Regions from separate parts of the Paenibacillus allorhizosphaerae genome, predicted to be linked through region 1. Evidence: riboswitches for the same ligand, from Rfam matches in the RefSeq annotation. Region 1 holds a riboswitch; each other region holds the start of a gene.
What was found. A riboswitch is a leader RNA that binds a small molecule or an ion and turns the genes downstream of it on or off. The one in region 1 is predicted to bind ZMP and ZTP.
Positions count from the first base shown of each region.

Region 1 (4,626 bases):
CGATCATTACTATTACTGCGTCGGCAACAAAATTCTTGCCGTCGATTACAACAGTGCTCACGTTCGCGAAATATGTACGGTCGATGAAGAGATGAAACTGGTCGGTCCCGTGTCGATCTCAAACGATTGCATGACCGTATCGGTCATAGGCAGCCGGGAGGAGCACACGCTTGTATTATCAATCGACGTTCCTACCGGCGAATGGCGCGTTGCTATCGACCCGTTGTTTGCCAAGCCGTTTCCGATAGCGAGCCACGCCATGGTGAATCCGGTCTATCCGGTCTCATCTTCTACGCGCATGAAGGAGCGACCGAGCACATACCGGACCGGATCTGGGTTGTCGATGCGAAGACAGGCAAGGCGGACAATATTTTCAAGCAGAAGCGGCTGGATGACGGCACGGTCGGCGAATGCGTAGGCCACGAAATGTGGTCGCATGACGGCGAGCGATTGTATTTCGTCAAATACGGAGTCAGTCCGCTGACTCCGACAGGAATATATTACGTAACGAAGGACGGGGAGCGCTGGGGCTGCGTCAACAGCGAGCATGTCCATTGGCACGCTGCCGTTAGCCCCGACGGGCGCTGGACCGTATCGGATACGGGACCTGGAGGGACGCGAAGCCGAATCGTGCTAACCGACGTACGGAACGGCAAGTCCGCCGTTCTGTGCGAGATCGACCGCTGGAAGCATCATCCCGGCCATCCCCATCCGTCGTTCAGTCCCGACAGCAGCAAGGTGGCGTTTACTTATGAGGATGAAAGCGGGTTTTTACGGGTCGGCTGCATAGATATTGACTCAGTGCTGTAGCCGGTATTGTGAATCAATATCACTCACGAAACGAATCGTTTGCCCTTGGTGACATTCTCTCACCAAGGCTTTTTTTTGTTACCGGGAATTTTATAATGGCGGATATTTTTATTTTACTGTACCTTATCGAGGACTTGAACCGGAGTGGGAATGAATAAAATAAACTGTTCGAGTAACCTGGAGGTATCACCAACACGTTTCAGTTAGATTCGACCGGAAATACCCCGTAAGATAGCGACCGATCGATAGGAATGAAAGGGAGTGAAAACCATGGCCACGATCCCGATTATTGAAAAGATCCTGTCAACGGGAGAGCACGTTGTCATCCGGTCCGCAGCGCCCGCAGATGCTTTGAACGCCTATCATATTCAGCGATCGGTTGTGGACGAGAACGAATTTGTCATCACGCAGCCTCATGAATTGCGCAATTCGGAAGAAAGCTACCGCGGTTTAATCGATAAAATCTCCAGAAGCGAAAAGGAACTGTTCATCGTCGCTGAGGTGAACGGCGAGGTCGCCGGCTGGCTCGTTTTTCATACACCCTCCTTGCAGCGGCGAGCTCATTATGGTGAATTTGGCATGATGTTGTTTCGTCAGTGGAGGGGAAAAGGGATTGGAAAGCTATTGATTTCCGCTATGCTGGGTTGGGCTGAATCTCACCCGGTCATTGAAAAAGTCGGACTGGAGGTATTTTCTACGAATGAGCATGCGATCCGGCTCTATCAAGGTTTTGGTTTTCTGGAGGAGGGCAGGCGTATGCGGCAAATCAAGCTCGGCTCAGGCAGCTATATCGATTTGATTCTCATGTATAGAATGGTCAGCGAATAAGGCGCTGACTGGCGGGAAGACTGCTCCTGCTTCGAACATGCACGGGTAAAGTTTAACCTCAAACGGAAGTTTCTCTACTGGTACGCAGCGTCATGTTTGTATAATAATCCCACTGGAAGGAGTGAAGCTTGTGAAAGAAAACGACCATCTCCTCATGATCCAAAAGCAGTGGGATGCGTACCACCCGGAATACATGGAAGCGATTCTGAAAGACAGGCCCGATTATTACAAGTTTTTTGCCGAAGGCGGGGTGGACGATTCCTTTGAATTTCGTCTATTGGGCGATGTTCGGGGACTTCGACTGCTCGACACTTGCTGTGCCTGCGATGCCAGCCAAGCATTCACGTGGACAAATTTGGGCGCAAAGGTGACGGCGTGCGACATTCGCGAAGTAGCGATCGAAATCGCTAAGAAAAATGCCGCAATCATGGATTTGGACGTGGATTTTCAAGTAGCCGATGCCCAAACCTTGCCACCCATCCCGAATGACGCCTACGATATCGTTTACGCCACCTATTTGGTCTGGTACGAAGACATCGAGAAAGCGTTCAAGACATGGTACAGGGTGTTGAAACCAGGGGGACGCGTATTATATGCAGGAGTGCATCCGTTGAGCAAGTTGTTGCAAGAAAATAACGGAATGCTGGAGATTAAGCGCCGTTATCACGACAGAGCGCCGCATTACTATCGATTTGACGCAACCGCAGCCGGAAGAAGGTTCGGTGTCAATGTGAACAAGCCGACCGTCAATAATTTTTCATACGATGGCCGATATCGTCAATGCGATTTCCGAAGCCGGTTTTACAATAGAACGCATGGTCGAAACGGAAGTGCAGGGCAGTACAATGAAATCGTATTTGCCTGATGAAATCGCCATCGTCGCGAAGAAACACATTTGATTACGGGAATGAAAGGAAACCGAACGAGGCTCGCTTTGAAAAAAGCCTTGCTTATTGCAGCCGGTCGACTATAATAAGAGTAAATATTTGGTATGTGCGACTGGCGTAAACGTGGTGAACCACGAGGGAGCACATACGGACAAAGCCGTACGCCTGGGCAAAGTGTTCGATCTTCGGATCGAATGCTTTTTTATTTTCTAGGAGGTGCACGTATGGATCATTTCAAAGACTTTTCTACGGCTGTCAATTGGATTGAGGGGATCGTTCCTTTCGGCATCAAACCGGGCTTGAAACGAATGGACATGCTGCTCGATAAGCTGGGGCATCCGGAACGCGGGCTGTCATTCGTTCATGTCGCCGGTACGAACGGCAAAGGCTCGACGTGTGCGTTCTTGACAGAGATGCTTCTAAGAAGCGGGTACTCGGTAGGAACGTTCACCTCGCCATGCATTGAACGTTTCACGAACCGGATCAAATGCAGCCGCGTAGATATCCCCGAGCACGAGGTGCTTGCGATTACGAATCGGTTGAAGCCTTTAGTGGATGAGGTCGCGCAGTCCGATCTTGGTCACCCTACGATGTTCGAAGTGACGACTTGTATGGCATTCGTTTATTTTTCCCAAGTTCGGCCCGATTTCGTCGTCCTGGAAGTAGGTCAAGGCGGCAGGCTGGATTCGACGAACGTCATTACGCCGCTCGTTTCCGTCATAACGAATATCGGTCATGACCATATGGCCGTATTGGGGGACTCGCTCGAAAAGATTGCCTACGAGAAGGCCGGCATTATCAAGCGCGGTATCCCTGTCGTAAGCAGCGTGGAGCAGGAAGAAGTGATCGGAGTCATTCGGCAGCGTAGTGAAGCTCAAGGTTCCCCACTGTATTTGTTGAAGCGGGATTTCGATTTTGAGGAGGTATCCTCCAAGCTTAACGAGCAAGTTTTCAACTTCCGGAGCGCGTTCGGGCGCCGTGAACGGTTGCAAATCTGGCTGAACGGACGGCATCAATTCAAGAACGCGTCGGTTGCGCTCATGGCTTTGGAGGTATTGCGGGCCGGGCACGGCATAAGCTTGTACGGGCTCGAAGAAGGATTAGCCCGAACGGAGTGGGCCGGCCGGCTCGAGATGGTCTCCAGCGAACCGCGAATCGTACTTGACGGAGCGCATAATCCGGAAGGAGCTCAGACGCTCGCGGATGCACTGCGTACGATCTATTCATATAATCGATTGAACCTGATGATGGGCATGCTGAATACGAAGGAGCATACGGAATACCTCAAGCACATGTTACCGTTAGTCGATACGCTTATTGTTACCGAACCGGCGTTTCGGAATCAGATGCCTGCAAACGATCTACTTCAATTGGCGCGGCGCATCGCCGATGAACATCATTTGCAAATCCGGATGTATGTGGAGCCGGAATGGAAGAACGCGCTGAAATTGCTTTATGATGTAACAAAGAAAGATGACCTTGCCGTGGTTTCCGGGACGCTGTACCTTATTTCCGATGTCCGATCGTGGATACTATATAAGGTGGAATCATATAAAGGCTTTTGACCCGAGCGCTTCCCCACAATAAGGCTGTGGCTTGTTGCAGCAATCGGACTTCGACGTTTGATACGGTTATATGCAAAGCAAGGCTGCCGGCCATATTCTTAGCTCGGCAGCCTTGCTTCATTTAAGGGAGAGGGCGTATGTCGAAACCGGCGATCCCGTTAGCCATGCTGCGATTGAATTGATGCATCTGAATTTCGGATGATCCGTTCATGATCGTATATTGCAGATGAGCGCCTTCCTTTTGTCTTAAAAAATAAGATCCCGGCTTCAGCGCAGCGCCGTTGCGATCCTTGCCATCCCAGCTCCAGGCCGGCGATTGAACGCCCCAAAACATGTCGTTATTCGCTCCGGGAATCGGAAGCCCGTTGATATGGGCCGGGCCGTCCTTCAAAGGGGTGTGTTCGATGGAGCCTTCCCATACGACCTCCCTGTTTCCGTCTTCGCTTCCTCTCACCATTTCCAAATCGATCTTGAACCCGTTTAACAGAACCAGATCCTGCTCGCCGACGTTATAAATCGAAGCTTGAAATTGATAC
Region 1 is NZ_JBHSRV010000001.1:1,732,847-1,737,472, reverse strand. It holds gene ACFQI7_RS07640 (hypothetical protein) at 1-418, shown strand, start outside; gene ACFQI7_RS07635 (TolB family protein) at 427-810, shown strand; gene ACFQI7_RS07630 (GNAT family N-acetyltransferase) at 1,081-1,638, shown strand; gene ACFQI7_RS07625 (class I SAM-dependent methyltransferase) at 1,769-2,503, shown strand; ZMP/ZTP riboswitch at 2,624-2,703, shown strand; gene ACFQI7_RS07620 (bifunctional folylpolyglutamate synthase/dihydrofolate synthase) at 2,750-4,090, shown strand; gene ACFQI7_RS07615 (stalk domain-containing protein) at 4,212-4,626, opposite strand, start outside.

Region 2 (4,626 bases), 190 kb from region 1:
CGTCGTATCTGCGCCTTTCGGGAATGGAAATAATTCACGCATTCCGACCCACGCCCGGTAGCTGGACAAATAAACTTCTGCGGCGTTCAGCATCATTTGCTGCAGCGTACGATCTTGAATTCCCATACAATGCGTGATGGCCGATTGGGTAAAGAACGGAACCAGGTACTGTCGTGAAGATGTGATCCATAACAAATTGTAGCTCGTGAAGAACCGGTGTGCCGTTCCCGCTTCAAAAGCCTTGATCCACACATCAATGGCAGCGATCCCGTTCTTGCGCCCTTCTCCGTTCTGTCCCTCGTCCTCGATATGGCGAATGACAAGAGAGAGCGCCGTATGTAATGTTTTCCGATAACTAGCATCTTCTTTGTCGGTGTATCGCGTGACGTTCAAGTGCGGAATTTCGTCCCGCGCTTTGAGAGCCAGCACAAACATTTCCGGATCGATCGGCGTACCGTTTCTTGAACGTTGCCCGAAATCATCGTAAGAAAGTTCTCCGCCATTCCGTGCATTGATATCGTGAATATTCAAGATTCTTCGCTCGTCATCATACCCGTAAATGAGCCCGTGCTCGTAATTATCAAGGTTAAATCCAACAACGGCGATACCGCGCTCCACACTTTCGCGAACCATATCCAGCGCCTTATCGTGAGTATGTTCGTCCCACTCGCCGCCATACATATTAGCCGCAAGCACTTCCATGTCGAAGCCCAGGTTGTGCAGTGCGGTTTTGAGCAGACTCCCGTCCCCGAACACATCCATTGGCATAACGTTCGAATCGGTGTTGATGGCGAAGGCCTGTCCTGTATATACCAATGCCTGCGACAATGGGATAGACTTGTTCGAGTATCTCATCGCACCATACAAAGCTAGCGCAAATGAATTGTAACAATCATTCCAATTGAACCGTTCACGCTCCAATGTTTTTTTACTCAAAAAGTTGCTTGTCTCCCTCTTCGCCGCCGCTGCTCCTGCCGCTGCCAATCCAGGCTCCCCCTTGTACCCGCCTTCGGTAAAGAGCTCTGCAATTTCTTCCCTAGAGAGCGCTCTGTTATACATCCGAATATCATCCAGTGCTCCATGAAACCAAAAACGTGGTTCGTCGGAGTTCTTTTTTCCGAAATAGACCGGCTCTTCTGCGTTTGGTCTGAACGATCCGGCTTGCTTATCCTGCAATTCGTTATTCATGTACAGCTTGTAGTGAAACCCGTCATATACCATGGCGATATGATACCAAACATCGCGTTGAATAGGCTGTTTGCCAGCCACATCGGGTGCTTGCATCAAGAGATGCAGGGTAACGAACTCCCCTGTTGTGCTCAATTGAAATACGCGGCGCGAATGACCAGTCAGAAGGCCGTTATCGTCTTGAGAAATGATAGCATTGTTCCACCATTCCATCACTGCGTTCTGGTCGTACTTCACCCAGACGGAAATGGAGAACGCTTGGGCGTGAAGAGAAGGCGGCGGATCCAGAACGATATATTCTCCCTTCCCGAAAAAAGCATACGCCCGGCCGGCTTCCCCGAAACGATTGGCGGTTAAAACCGCACCCTCCACCCTGCCATGGTTACCATTGCCGCTGGTATCATCAGCGCTGCCGTCAAACAAGTATTCACCGACTAGACCTTGTCGCAAACTGTTCAGACCAATTCCTCCTCTTATTGAATAACGCTAGCAAGCATATAATATAGATGCCATTCAACACGCGTTACTTAACAAGTCCGATAAATAAATTTCAATCATACGTTTCAAAGCTATGAACGAACGCGATCACGCTACAGGCTTGTCCTTCATTGCTGAGACTATTCTCAAATCATTATTGAAATCATCTGAAACTTCTGGTAGATTATTAGGACAATCTGATGTGTGCGACTGGCGTAAACGTGGAGTCCCACGAGGAAGCACATATGATCATATGCCGTACGCCTGGGCAAAGTATTCGGTCTTGTTGACTGAATACTTTTATTATTTTATGGGAGAGGATGACAAGAATCAGGCGCGGTTTCGGAAATCTTTCGATTGTATCAACACACATCAACGGTTAGGAGGGTGCAGCCATGTTGCCGGATATTAAAAATTTAGCGGTTGTCATTGAAAAATTGGAACAATTTCACTTGGAATACTCATTAGGCGGGAGCGGATTACTTCATAGCCTTGGTTTAACCGGAATCGTTCGTGACTGGGACATTATGACCGAAGCACCTAAAGACCGCGTCTTGGAAGCTTTGCAAAATTTCGAAGTCAAAGAAATCATAAGTGGCGATTATCCATTTGCTTCCGAGTATAAGCTATTGATTCATGACGATGATCCCCAATTGGAAATAACGGGACGATTTTCAATCTATACCCGCAAAGGCCTTTGCAGAATACCGTCTCTTCCCGTTTCCCGATGGAACGGTATTCACGTCGGCAGTCCTGAAGCATGGTATGTCGCTTATGCCCTTATGAACAGGAAAGAAAAAGCGAAACTATTGCTTTCTTATTTAAAGAAAGTCGGTTCCCATCAAGCCATAATAAACATACTGATGAATGAACCGCTTCCTGATGAGATTTTGAAAGAAATCAAGTCTCTAAAATCTCAGGTAGCGGAATAACTCTCTCGCACCACACGCCATCTCTTATTCCGAATAGTTTGTAGGAAAAAAAAGGGATGGGGTGAGCGCATGGCTAAATATGCTAACATTGGATCGCCCCTGCGCCCACCGGAATACGCCCAGGAAAAGGAAGGGCAGGAACCACAACACGGGGCACCATGGTTGGGTCAGCCGATGCGGCGGGAGCGGGCTAGGGTTAGACCAGCGAGGATCATGCCGGTCAATCCCACCTCTATGGCCACGATGGCCACGGCTTGACCATTGCCGGTTCCGAAACAACCGGTGGAGTTGGCCAGATACAGCCCAGCGAGGACTATGCCGATCAGCCCCACCACCACGGTCACGATGGCCCCGGCTCGCCCATTCCCGGTGCCGAAACGACCGGAGGAGCGGGCCAGAGTTAGCCAAGCGAGGACCATTCCGATCAACCCCACCTCTATGGCCACGAAGGCCCCGGCTCGCCCGTTGCCGGTGCCGAAACAACCGGTGGAGTTGGCCAGATGCAGCCCAGCGAGGACTATGCCGATCAGCCCCACCACCGCAGCCGCGATGGCCCCGGCTCGCCCGTTGCCGGTGCCGAAACGACCGGAGGAGCGGGCCAGCGACAGCCCTCCGATGACCACGCTGACCAGCCCCAACACCGCGGCCACGATGGCCCCGAGTCGCCCGGGTGTGAATCCGAATCCGACATAACCGTTGGTCACTTCAGCAGAGGCAATAGTTGGCACAAGTAGAAGTGTACAAAGGATTACGAATGAAACTAGCTTCTTTTTCATTTGTTAATTACTCCTCTTTGTTGTTTTTTGCAAACTGAATATATATCAGCTTATACATATAAGAAAAACAAAAACGAGCAATCACTTCTTGTTCTTCTAATTGATAGTTAGATACAAATGAGATAATGTTCCTTCCATCATTTGCTTGGAGGCTCGAAGAGTTCGATAGGATTACCTGCTGGGTCATCTAGTAAGATCTGCTTACCACCAAAACCTGTGACAATATCATTGCGGAAGCGTAGGCCTGCTTTACGCAGGGTCTCGACAAAGCCGCCCAGGTCATCGACCTCGATTTGAATCCGATTCCAGCCGCCGGGTTCCGGTTTTCGCCCATCCGGCATGGCTTGAGCGGCTCCACCTTGACCATTTTTGGCATTCACAAGAAGATTCAAGTCACCTCGCTGCAAAACGGCAAAACCGGGTGCAGGATGTGCTTTGACAATGAAGTCAAGATGCTGTGTGTAGAATGCGATTGTCGCATCTACATCGTCGACAATGTAACGTACCTTGATAGGGGCCATTCTTTCTCCTCCTAGATTCTCTTTTCTGGCGTAGACGTTCCAACTATCAGAACACTCGTCTGTAAGCAATAACTGTGCAGAACTCAGCTAAATCAAAAGTTCCTTGCTGTCTTTGATCATTGTCTTGGAATAAAAATAAAGAGAACAAGGAAACCGGACATTCCATATAGAACAATTACATTCTTGCTATTTTGCTTTAATGAGGGCATCGGTCTTCCGTGCGATGGACATCGTTCCCCAAAACAACATCAGAGCGATTACCGGGTGAATAGCCGATAAATATCCCATTTCCGACGATAAATTGGCGCTGACAACGATCAGGATGAGCATGCCAATCAAACCTGCACTATACAGACGAATGGAGACCGGCAGTCGGGCGATGAAAGAAGTGACGAGCATCAGGATCGGGGGAAATATTAAAAATCTGGAAAACCCCGCATGACTTGCCCATTGGTCTGAATTCCAAAACAATGCGAGGCCGGCGAGAAACACTTGGATCAAAATGAAAACGGCAAATATCCATGCCAGCAGTTTAAAGACGATACGTGCTCTGAGGACGAGAGGAGAATTGACCCCTAGACCCTCCGTAAGATCTCCAACTCCCGTACCACTACGGTTTATTCTTTGATTATTCATCTTTCGCCTCTCTTTCGTTTGGTAACGAATAGGTTGAATTTTCTATTTAAGTACACCCTGCTAGCGCGTTCCTCCCATGCTCAAACACAGTTTATC
Region 2 is NZ_JBHSRV010000001.1:1,921,194-1,925,819, forward strand. It holds gene ACFQI7_RS08450 (LamG domain-containing protein) at 1-1,638, opposite strand, end outside; ZMP/ZTP riboswitch at 1,862-1,942, shown strand; gene ACFQI7_RS08455 (hypothetical protein) at 2,061-2,597, shown strand; gene ACFQI7_RS08460 (DUF6223 family protein) at 2,765-3,373, opposite strand; gene ACFQI7_RS08465 (VOC family protein) at 3,511-3,894, opposite strand; gene ACFQI7_RS08470 (DUF6220 domain-containing protein) at 4,081-4,530, opposite strand.
Region 2: another riboswitch for ZMP and ZTP. It lies ahead of ACFQI7_RS08455 (hypothetical protein); the one in region 1 lies ahead of ACFQI7_RS07620 (bifunctional folylpolyglutamate synthase/dihydrofolate synthase).

Region 3 (4,626 bases), on a different contig from region 1:
TTCGCTGCTCTACAGCATCGAGGAAGAAATGACGGCTACGCCGGCGGACTTCTTTATTCGCCGTACCGGTGCCGTGTACTTTGATATCGCTTGGGCGAAACAGTGGAAGACGCAAGTCATTAATTACATGGCAAACCGTTTCGGGTGGTCTGAAGAAGAGACCGGGGCTCATACCCGTCTGCTCGATACGCTGATCCATGATGCAGTCGAACCAAAGGCGCAGGATTAATCCTGCGCCTTTGGCGTTTGATCGGCGAATGCGTCCCACAGCTCTTTGAGCGATGTGGTCACGGCGATCGCTCCGGAACCGAGCGCCAGATCGACATCGCCGGGCGTCCGGATCAGTCCGCCCGCCAAGATCGGGATATCGATCCGCTCCCGCATTTCCGCAATAATATGGGGCATAATGCCGGGCATGACTTCGATATAGTCCGGCTGGATCTTATCGGATAGCTTGTAGGTCATATCCAGCGCGGTCGAGTCGAGCAGAAAATGCCGCTGGATGCCGAGGATTTTGTGCTTCTTCGCCGTCATCACCGCACTGGAGCGGGTCGAGATGATTCCTGCGGGCCGCATCGTTTGGCATACAAATTCGATGGCGTAATCGTCATTTTTCAGTCCGTTGATCAGGTCTACATGTACAAGCAGCTGTTTGCGGTGCTTTCTTACAAGCTGCCCGATACTGGCCAATTGCGCAATATGGCTGTCGAGAAGAACGAGCGTCGTGTAGTTGGACGACATCAGATGCTCCAAATCCTTCATTTTCCGAATCGCCGGTAAAACCTTTTGGCCGTGAAAGTGGGAACTTAGCAAGCATGCCACTCCTTCGGGGTAGGTAGTTTGACTTTATCATATCCTGTCGAACGGCAACTGTAAATCCATTCCCGCCGTTCGACCCGTTCCCCATGAGGCGGCAACCGTTCTTTCTTGGCCCCCGAAGCTGCATATTACGATCGACCCACTAAGTCAAGTCGGCTCATTTCAGCCGGGCTGCCTGCCGTGGCGGATCTTCCTCTCCTTTAGCCTCGGTCTTCCTTCAACCGGCCGATCACCATCGCTTGAACGGCTTCTTTCCTTGAGCGGATCGCTTCCATCCGTTCATTCGCCATATCTCGGAATCGTTGCCTTGTCTCCGAATTGCGGATGGCCGGTAAATTAATGTGCACGGTCAGCCACGCCGATTGCGCGGCGGCTTCGGCAAGAACGGCGCCGATGCCAAGATCGGACAGCACATTGGGATTGGCTCCTTCTTTCATCCCGTCGATTATTTGTAGTGTGTCAACGCAAAGACGAATCAATTCCAGCGGAATCTTCGTCGCTTGCTCCGCGGCTGCCGCAATCGCCTGCTTGCGCAGTTCCTTCTCTTCCGGTGATTGGTTCGGCAGTTTCAGCGCCTTCATGTAATGGCGGAACGAGTCCGCGTCTCCCGCCGCGACATGCTCACAGTCCGCTGCAACCGTATCCAGCCTGCGCGCCGCTTCCTTCATGCGCTCTTCCCATTCGCGGTATTTCGGACCGACGGACAGCTTCGCAGTCATCGCCCCCATGGCGGCTCCAAGCGCGCAAGCGACGGCGGCGACGCCGCCTCCGCCCGGCGTTGGCGCAGAGGAAGCTGCTGCCGTGAGAAAAGCGCCTATCGTTTGTTCAAACGGCCGATCCGCCTCAGAGATCCCGTGGGCCAGCTGACGCTCCATGCCGAGCATCAGATTATGGAACAGCATCATGGTCGTAACGCCTCCGACACCCCCGGGCACCGGACTCATTGCGGCAACGGCGTCTGCTGTTTCCACCGCCGTATCCCCTGTGATTCGCCCATCGTCTCCTTCGTTGATCCCTGCGTCCACGATGACAAGGCCGCTATGCGTCATATCCGGCGTTATAAGCCCCCTGCGACCCGCTGCGGCAAATAAAACATCCGCCTGCCGAATATGCCTCGCCAGATCCGGGGTGCGTGAATGGCACACCGTAACCGTCGCCTGCTCCCGGAGCAGCAGCTGCGCCAGAGGCTTTCCTACCGTCTCTCCCCGGCCGATGACGACCGCATGCTTCCCCGCAAGCTCGTAGCCGTAATGCTTCAGCAGCCGGATGCAGGCGAGCGGCGTCGCCGGGTAGATGCCGTCCGCGCCCGACTGCAGCGCCAGCTTGTTCACCGGCGTGACGCCGTCTACGTCCTTGAGCGGATCGATCGCCGCCGTCACGCTAGATGTATCGAGATGCGGCGGCAGCGGCAGCTCCACCATGATGCCGTGGACGGTCCGGTCGCCGTTCCATTGTGCAATGGCCCGCAGCAGCGCCGACTCCTGCACATCCGGCTCGAATTCGTGCAGCTCGAAACGGATGGCGAGCCGTTCGGCCGCCTTCCGTTTCGCTTCCGCGTAATAAGCCGAAGCCGGGTCCCCCTTGACCAGCAGTGTAACGATGCGCGGCTCATGCCCTCTCGCTTTCCAATCCTCCGCCTGCCTTGCAATGTCGGCCGCAAGCAAATCGGCCGGTTCCTTTCCTCTCATCCGCAATCCCATCCTGTGCGCCTCCTCTTTTTTCCTGAATCCATCATCGGAAAACAAAAAAAGTATTCGATTCCGAAGAACCAAATACTTTGCCCAGGCGACCGGCCGTTATCCCTTGCGCTCCCCGGTGGTGATCCACCTTTATCGCCAGTTGCGCACGAGTTCGTTGTTATCCCCATCATAGCGAAAAAAACGAATTTTGACAACATAGGTAATATAATAAGAAGGTCGAACCGTTCATTGAACTGGCAAAATTATGCGCGGCTGCAGCTACAAGATCCGCACGCCTTCCTTTAGCAATTTCATGTTGATATTCGAGTTTACCAGCAAGGGAAGCATTTCCATGCTGCTAACCATCGGGGACTGACACAGATGGCAGGTGGGTGCGTATGCAAAAGAAAAGTTGTCGCGCATCCAGCCTTTACAGCCTTCTTGTTCGCATGACCATATCATCGTATTTTCCTTTGGAACAGGCTCAGACGATCTTTTCTGAAAATACACGAATAACCCCTCCTTCTGATCTAAAAGAAAAACTGCCCTCAACACATTGTTAAGGGCAGTTTGATTTGGGCTATTACAGCTTTACAACATTTTCGGCTTGCGGGCCGCGGTTGCCTTGCACTACATTGAACTCTACGCGTTGGCCTTCATCCAGCGATTTGAACCCGTCGCCCGTGATGGCGCTGAAATGAACGAATACGTCATTGCCGCCTTCCACTTCGATAAAGCCGAAACCTTTCTCCGCATTAAACCATTTCACTGTACCTGTTTGCATTGTATTACCTCCAAATTTTATTTAACATGTACTTTTTATTCTTGAATCAAATAAAAAATTCACACATTGAAAAAGGCTCCATCGCACAAATGATACCCTTTGCAATATGTGAATTCAGGTTTCAAATATATGATAAGGTAATACTATCACACATATAAGCGAAAAGCAAATTGTTTTTTCATGTTTTTCGTAACCCAGACAGATCCCAAAAAAACAAGAACGCCGCAACCCGAGAGATTCCCCGGACAAGGCGCCATGTTCGCGTAACGTTTCTATGCTACGGGGACGTTCGCTTTCACGCCTTATCAGCTATATCCTGCGTATTTGCCTTGACTCGCCACATTATGTCCCATCATCCGCTTGGCTTAATAAAAATACGACCTTCTTCTCGTACGGGATCAGGTATGAACGTTCTACATACTGATGAATGTAGTACTCGTCTCTCGAAACGACGGATACTTTTTTATTCGATTCCGCATCCAGCGCGTTCAAGTCTTTATGAAGAAACAAGCAATTTTTATTGACGGTCATAAACAATCTAATTTGTCGCAATGTGTACGAGTGATCTACCAATAGTTCTTTCGGTACTTCGTTATAATTGTATACGACCATTCACGACACCTCCTTCCTGTATCCTTATTCAAGGGGACGAAAAAGTAGAACGAATAACTCTTTTTGTGCCGCAATGTTCGTTTATCTGATCTTAAATCTGAATTCCTTTTTATGAAAACAATTGCCGTCAATAAAAACGGCAACAGCGTCATGCTTTTTTATAACACCTCCGTAATCAATATACTGATTTCCGCGCCATACCGAGACCGGAATTTCCAAAAACATCGCATTGTCAAAATCGGCTGGGTCTACAAGCCATTCATTCTTTGTAAACATCAGCTTTCACCCTTAATATATTTTTACGACATTTTCAGCCTGGGGACCGCGTATGCTTTGCCCCACCGTAAACTGCACCTTTTGTCCTTCGACCAATGATTTGAATCCATCGCCGGTAATCGCGCTGGAGTGCACGAATATGTCGTTTCCTCCTCCGTCAACCTCTATAAAGCCAAAACCTTTTTCGTTATGAAACCATTTCACCGTACCTGTTTGCATATCGTATCCTCCCATGTTCGTTCTGCTTCACATATCGTAATAAAAAAAATCACACATAATAAAAAGTACCTTTCAGAAGACCGATACTCTTTATAACGTGTGATTTTCAGATACGCGAATATGATCCATTATAGCATCATTTTGGGAATAATCCAACGAAACAAAATTTGCTCAGCATCGTTTCCTGCCATTCCGAAAACCAAAGAGCCTTCTTCTTAAACTTTCCATAGCCGGAAA
Region 3 is NZ_JBHSRV010000005.1:369,413-374,038, reverse strand. It holds gene ACFQI7_RS20730 (glycerol-3-phosphate dehydrogenase/oxidase) at 1-229, shown strand, start outside; gene ACFQI7_RS20725 (glycerol-3-phosphate responsive antiterminator) at 226-813, opposite strand; gene ACFQI7_RS20720 (cyclodeaminase/cyclohydrolase family protein) at 1,020-2,519, opposite strand; ZMP/ZTP riboswitch at 2,592-2,672, opposite strand; gene ACFQI7_RS20715 (cold-shock protein) at 2,778-3,008, opposite strand; gene ACFQI7_RS20710 (cold-shock protein) at 3,082-3,282, opposite strand; gene ACFQI7_RS20705 (hypothetical protein) at 3,625-3,894, opposite strand; gene ACFQI7_RS20700 (hypothetical protein) at 3,976-4,170, opposite strand; gene ACFQI7_RS20695 (cold-shock protein) at 4,183-4,389, opposite strand.
Region 3: another riboswitch for ZMP and ZTP. It lies ahead of ACFQI7_RS20720 (cyclodeaminase/cyclohydrolase family protein); the one in region 1 lies ahead of ACFQI7_RS07620 (bifunctional folylpolyglutamate synthase/dihydrofolate synthase).

Region 4 (4,626 bases), on a different contig from region 1:
TCGGCGTCTTTCCCTGTAATATTCAGGCTGCGAAGGTCGATAAGGATCAAATGGTTATCCGTACCGCCGGATACAAGATCAATGCCTTCGGCTTTCAGTCCTTCTTCGAGCGCCTTCGCGTTGTTCACTACGTTCTGGGCGTACGTCTTGAATTCCGGCTGTAGCGCTTCGCCGAACGATACGGCTTTGGCCGCGATGATATGCATCAACGGACCGCCTTGGGAACCCGGGAATACCGCTTTGTCGATCGCGGCAGCCCACGGCTTGCGGCACAAAATCATCCCGCCGCGCGGACCGCGAAGCGTCTTGTGCGTCGTCGTCGTTACGAAGTGCGCGTGCGGCACCGGATTCGGGTGCAGACCGGCAGCAACAAGGCCCGCGATATGCGCCATATCCACCATGAACAGCGCGCCTACGTCGCTTGCGATTTGGCCGAGTGCTTCGAAGTCGATGATCCGCGGATAGGCGCTGGCGCCGGCTACGATCAAACGAGGCTTATGCTTGAACGCCGCTTTGCGAACGTCCTCGTAATCGATGCGGGAATCTTTCTCGCTAACGCCGTATGCTACGAAGTTGTACAAAATACCGGATGCATTGACCGGACTGCCGTGCGTCAAATGACCGCCGTGCGCCAGGTTCATGCCAAGCACCGTATCTCCCGGCTGCAGCGCCGCAAGGTAGACGGCCATGTTCGCTTGCGCACCGGAATGCGGCTGCACGTTGGCATGGTCGGCGCCGAACAATTGCTTCGCGCGGTCGCGGGCGATGTCTTCCACGATGTCCACATACTCACAGCCGCCGTAATAACGCTTATTCGGGTAGCCTTCCGCATATTTGTTCGTCAGTACCGTCCCCATCGCCTGGAGCACCGCTTGGCTGACGAAGTTTTCAGATGCGATCAACTCGATTTTGTCGCGTTGACGGCCGAGCTCGAGGTTCATCGCCTCGACGATTTTCGGATCTTGGTTACGCAAATGTTCCATGATGTTTCAATTTCCTCCCCATAATGAATGATCTATGTGTTATTCGCAAGCACCGCTGGATTCCGGAGCCTGCTGCTCATACACTGCTCTTGCGCCGCCGATCAGCTTCGGCCGGGTGAAGGCTGCGGCGACGGCCGCTTGTCCAATGGTTCGAACCCGAGGTCGGAACGGAACCGCCACCCGTTTCAAATGCATGCCGATCAGCGTGCCGCCAATGTCGATGCCGGCGTGCGCCTGCACCGTCTCTACGACGACCGCATGGCTCAAATGCTTATATGCGTAAGCGGCCATGGAACCTCCGGCTTTCGGCACCGGAATGACGCTGACTTGCTCCAATCCGTACCGCTGCATCGCTTCCCGCTCCATGACGAGCGCCCGGTTCAAATGCTCGCAGCATTGATATACCGGATAAAACCCGCATTCCGCTCGAACGGCTTCCACCGCGTCATAAATATGCTGTGCAACCGTCTCGCTTCCGGACGTGCCGATATGCTGCCCGAGCACCTCGCTGGTGCTTGTCCCGATGACCACCAGTTGGCCCCGCTCCAAGCGTCCTGCCTGCACAAGCTCGCGAACGATCTGCTCCACTTGCGTGCGAATGTCCGTCATCGCGTTCTGCTCCCTGTACAAGTAACGTTACGATTGGACTGCATATTTGTCTTCCAGCGCCTTCACTTTCCCTACGCGGTTTTTGTGGCGTTCGCCACCTGAAAAACCGGTCTCCAGCCAAATTTTGACGATCTCCTCCGCTACGCCGGGGCCGATGACGCGCTCGCCAAGCGATAGCACGTTGGAGTCGTTATGTTCGCGGGTCGCTTTCGCCGAAAACAAATCGTGAACCAAAGCGCAGCGAATGCCCGGCACTTTGTTGGCGGCAATCGTCATGCCGATGCCCGTTCCGCAAATCAAAATCCCTTTGTCCGCCTCGCCGGATGTGACCTTCTCGCATACGATCGCCGCATAGTCGGGATAGTCGACCGACTCGCTGCCCATCGCTCCGTAATCCTGCACTTCATGTCCGAGCGATTCGATGAACGGCTTGAGCACATCCTTTAAGCGGTAACCCGCATGATCCGCACCCATTGCAATTTTCATATTGTTTTCGCCTCCCAGCTATATGCAACTGCACACCGACGCTGCGGCGGTTGCAATTGTCCAATCATTTGCAACTGCGGCTCCGTGACAATGGCAGTTGACGATCCATACCACTCTCATTATAACCGAAACCGGGCATTTTAGGGCAATAACGCAAAAAGAGCATGACACATGCGGAGATCCGCATTGCGATGCTCTTTGCCCAGGCGACCGGCCGTATGTTCCGATGCTCCACTGTGGTTGCTTCCACTCGTCGCCAGTTACATCGGACCCTGAATTGTTATACGCTTATCATAGCCGATTCGGCGTTCGCTGTAAAGCCTATCTTCCCGTAGCGAACGAGGAGCGGCGAATGTCAGTCCAATGCTTTGAGCTTTGCCGTCAGCTTGATAAGGCAAGCCTCGATTTCTTCCGCACACTTGCGGTAGGCGTGCAGCGGCCCCCCGAACGGATCGGCAATATCCGGCGACGGAAGCTCTCCCCCTAAAGTTCGCAGCTTCGCCTGCTCCGCTTCCGAGATCGGTTGCGCCAACGCTTGTTTCAGCTGCAGCTCGGTCACGAAGCTTTCCAGCTCCGCCAGTTTGGCCGTTTCTGCCGGATCGTCGTGCACATATTCTTTCAGCGTGAAGATTTTGTCTACCGCCGCCGGGTACAGCTGAATCGTGTGCCTTTTATGCGAAGAAGTCATGGTCAAGACGAGATCCGCCCATTCGATCAACGGCTGAGACAAAAAAGTCGAATGCCTGGGCCCCTCGGCTCCACGCTCCTTCAGTACGGAAGCCGCATGATCGGACGTCGGCGTTCCGTCGTAAGCCGCCACTCCCGCAGAACGCACCTCGTATCCGGTTAAATTTCCTTCCGCCAGCAGCTTTCGCAAAATGCCTTCCGCCATCGGGCTTCGGCAAGTATTCCCGGTACATACGAACAAGATCCGGTTCATCGGTTTCTCCCACCTTTCTTACGGATTGCATCTTGCTTTCCCTGTATAACAATCCTGTAGCCCTCCTCGTGATCCGAGAAGCTTTGTGTCCATGGCAAGAAGCTGCCGCGCACCGAAACGTTATTTTCGAAGAGCCCCGAATTCGGGCGCTCTTCTTATTTTACCCTAAAATGGCCCATTTATGGGCCAGTCTTTCGCGGGGTTACAATAAAAATTTAATGCCGAAGGCGAGCAAAATAACGCCGCCCAGCGCCTCGCCATATTCTCCGATCCATTGCCCTACGCGCCGCCCGAGCATCAGTCCGATCACGGACATGAGGCCGCCCATCGCTCCGAACATCAGCACAGTCAGCACGGTATCTCCCGCGAACATGCCGAGGGAAAGGCCGACGGAGAAGGAGTCGATGCTGACGCTAAGCGAAAACAAAATGAGTCCCCAAAAGCTGCGGTGATCCACGGAACGAAACTCATCCGAGCGGAGCGAGCTGTACAACATATGGGCACCGAGCAGGACGAGCAGGATGCCGCCGCAAAGCGTCGCAACTTGTCCAAGCAGCGCGCTGATATAGCCGCCCATCAGGATGCCGCCGAGCGGCAGGATCATATGAAAAAGAGCGATCACTGCGCTAATTTTCAATACATCGAGCTTGCGTACCCCTCTCATGCCGATGCCGAGTCCCAGTGACAGCGCATCCAGACCAAGGGCCGCGGCCATGAGCCAAATGGTCACGAATTGCCCCCATACCAGCGGCGATGTCCAATCCATGCTTCCCCTACCCCCTGTCCTGTTCCTAACCAACATATGCGGACAAGGGGCAAAACATGCTTGCATCGCGGAGCGCCTAAGGGCCTATATGCGAACGATCCGGCCGCCGGCCGCTTTGCGCAGCCGGTTCATGACGGCGGCGCCGATGCCCTGCTCGGGGCACGCCTCCGCGGCGATGAAGCTGACGCCGGCTTCATCGAATTCGCGCAGCGCGGCGTAGAGCCCGCGCGCGACGGTGTCCAGGTCGCCGAGCGTGCCGCAGGCGACTTCATGATCCGCGCGGAGACGGCCGGCGTGTTCACGGTACGTGAAGACGCCGGTGCGCTCGCCGCGCGAGCGCGCTTCATCGAGCTCGCGCTGCATGCGAGCGAGCACCGGTTCAGCGGCGCCGCCCTGAACGAGCACCATCGCGCCGCGCGGAGCGTAGTGCGCGTATTTCATCCCGGGCGCGCGCGGCGCCTCGGGCTCCTGCTTGTGTTCGTCTGCCGAAGGCTCGAGCACGGTGACGTCCGGCAGCGCGGCGCGAAGCTGCGCTGCGATGATCCCGCCGGGCCGCAGGATGTGGAGGGCGCCGTCCGCGCCGAATTCGACGACGGTCGATTCGAGCCCGACGCCCGTCGGCCCGCCATCCACGACGCCGGCGATGCGGCCGTCGAGATCCTCCAGCACGTGTGCCGCATGCGTCGGGCTGGGCCGTCCCGAACGGTTCGCGCTAGGGGCGGCGACGGGACATCCGCTAGCTGCGATCAGCTGCAGCGCGACCGGATGGTCGGGCATGCGAAGCCCGACCGTCGGCAGCCCCGCGGTGACCAGCGGGGACAGCACGCCGGGAAGCACCGGCA
Region 4 is NZ_JBHSRV010000012.1:18,654-23,279, reverse strand. It holds gene ACFQI7_RS29340 (serine hydroxymethyltransferase) at 1-983, opposite strand, end outside; gene ACFQI7_RS29335 (TIGR01440 family protein) at 1,023-1,592, opposite strand; gene rpiB (ribose 5-phosphate isomerase B) at 1,620-2,078, opposite strand; ZMP/ZTP riboswitch at 2,272-2,352, opposite strand; gene ACFQI7_RS29325 (low molecular weight protein arginine phosphatase) at 2,434-3,018, opposite strand; gene ACFQI7_RS29320 (manganese efflux pump MntP) at 3,221-3,784, opposite strand; gene ACFQI7_RS29315 (L-threonylcarbamoyladenylate synthase) at 3,869-4,626, opposite strand, start outside.
Region 4: another riboswitch for ZMP and ZTP. It lies ahead of rpiB (ribose 5-phosphate isomerase B); the one in region 1 lies ahead of ACFQI7_RS07620 (bifunctional folylpolyglutamate synthase/dihydrofolate synthase).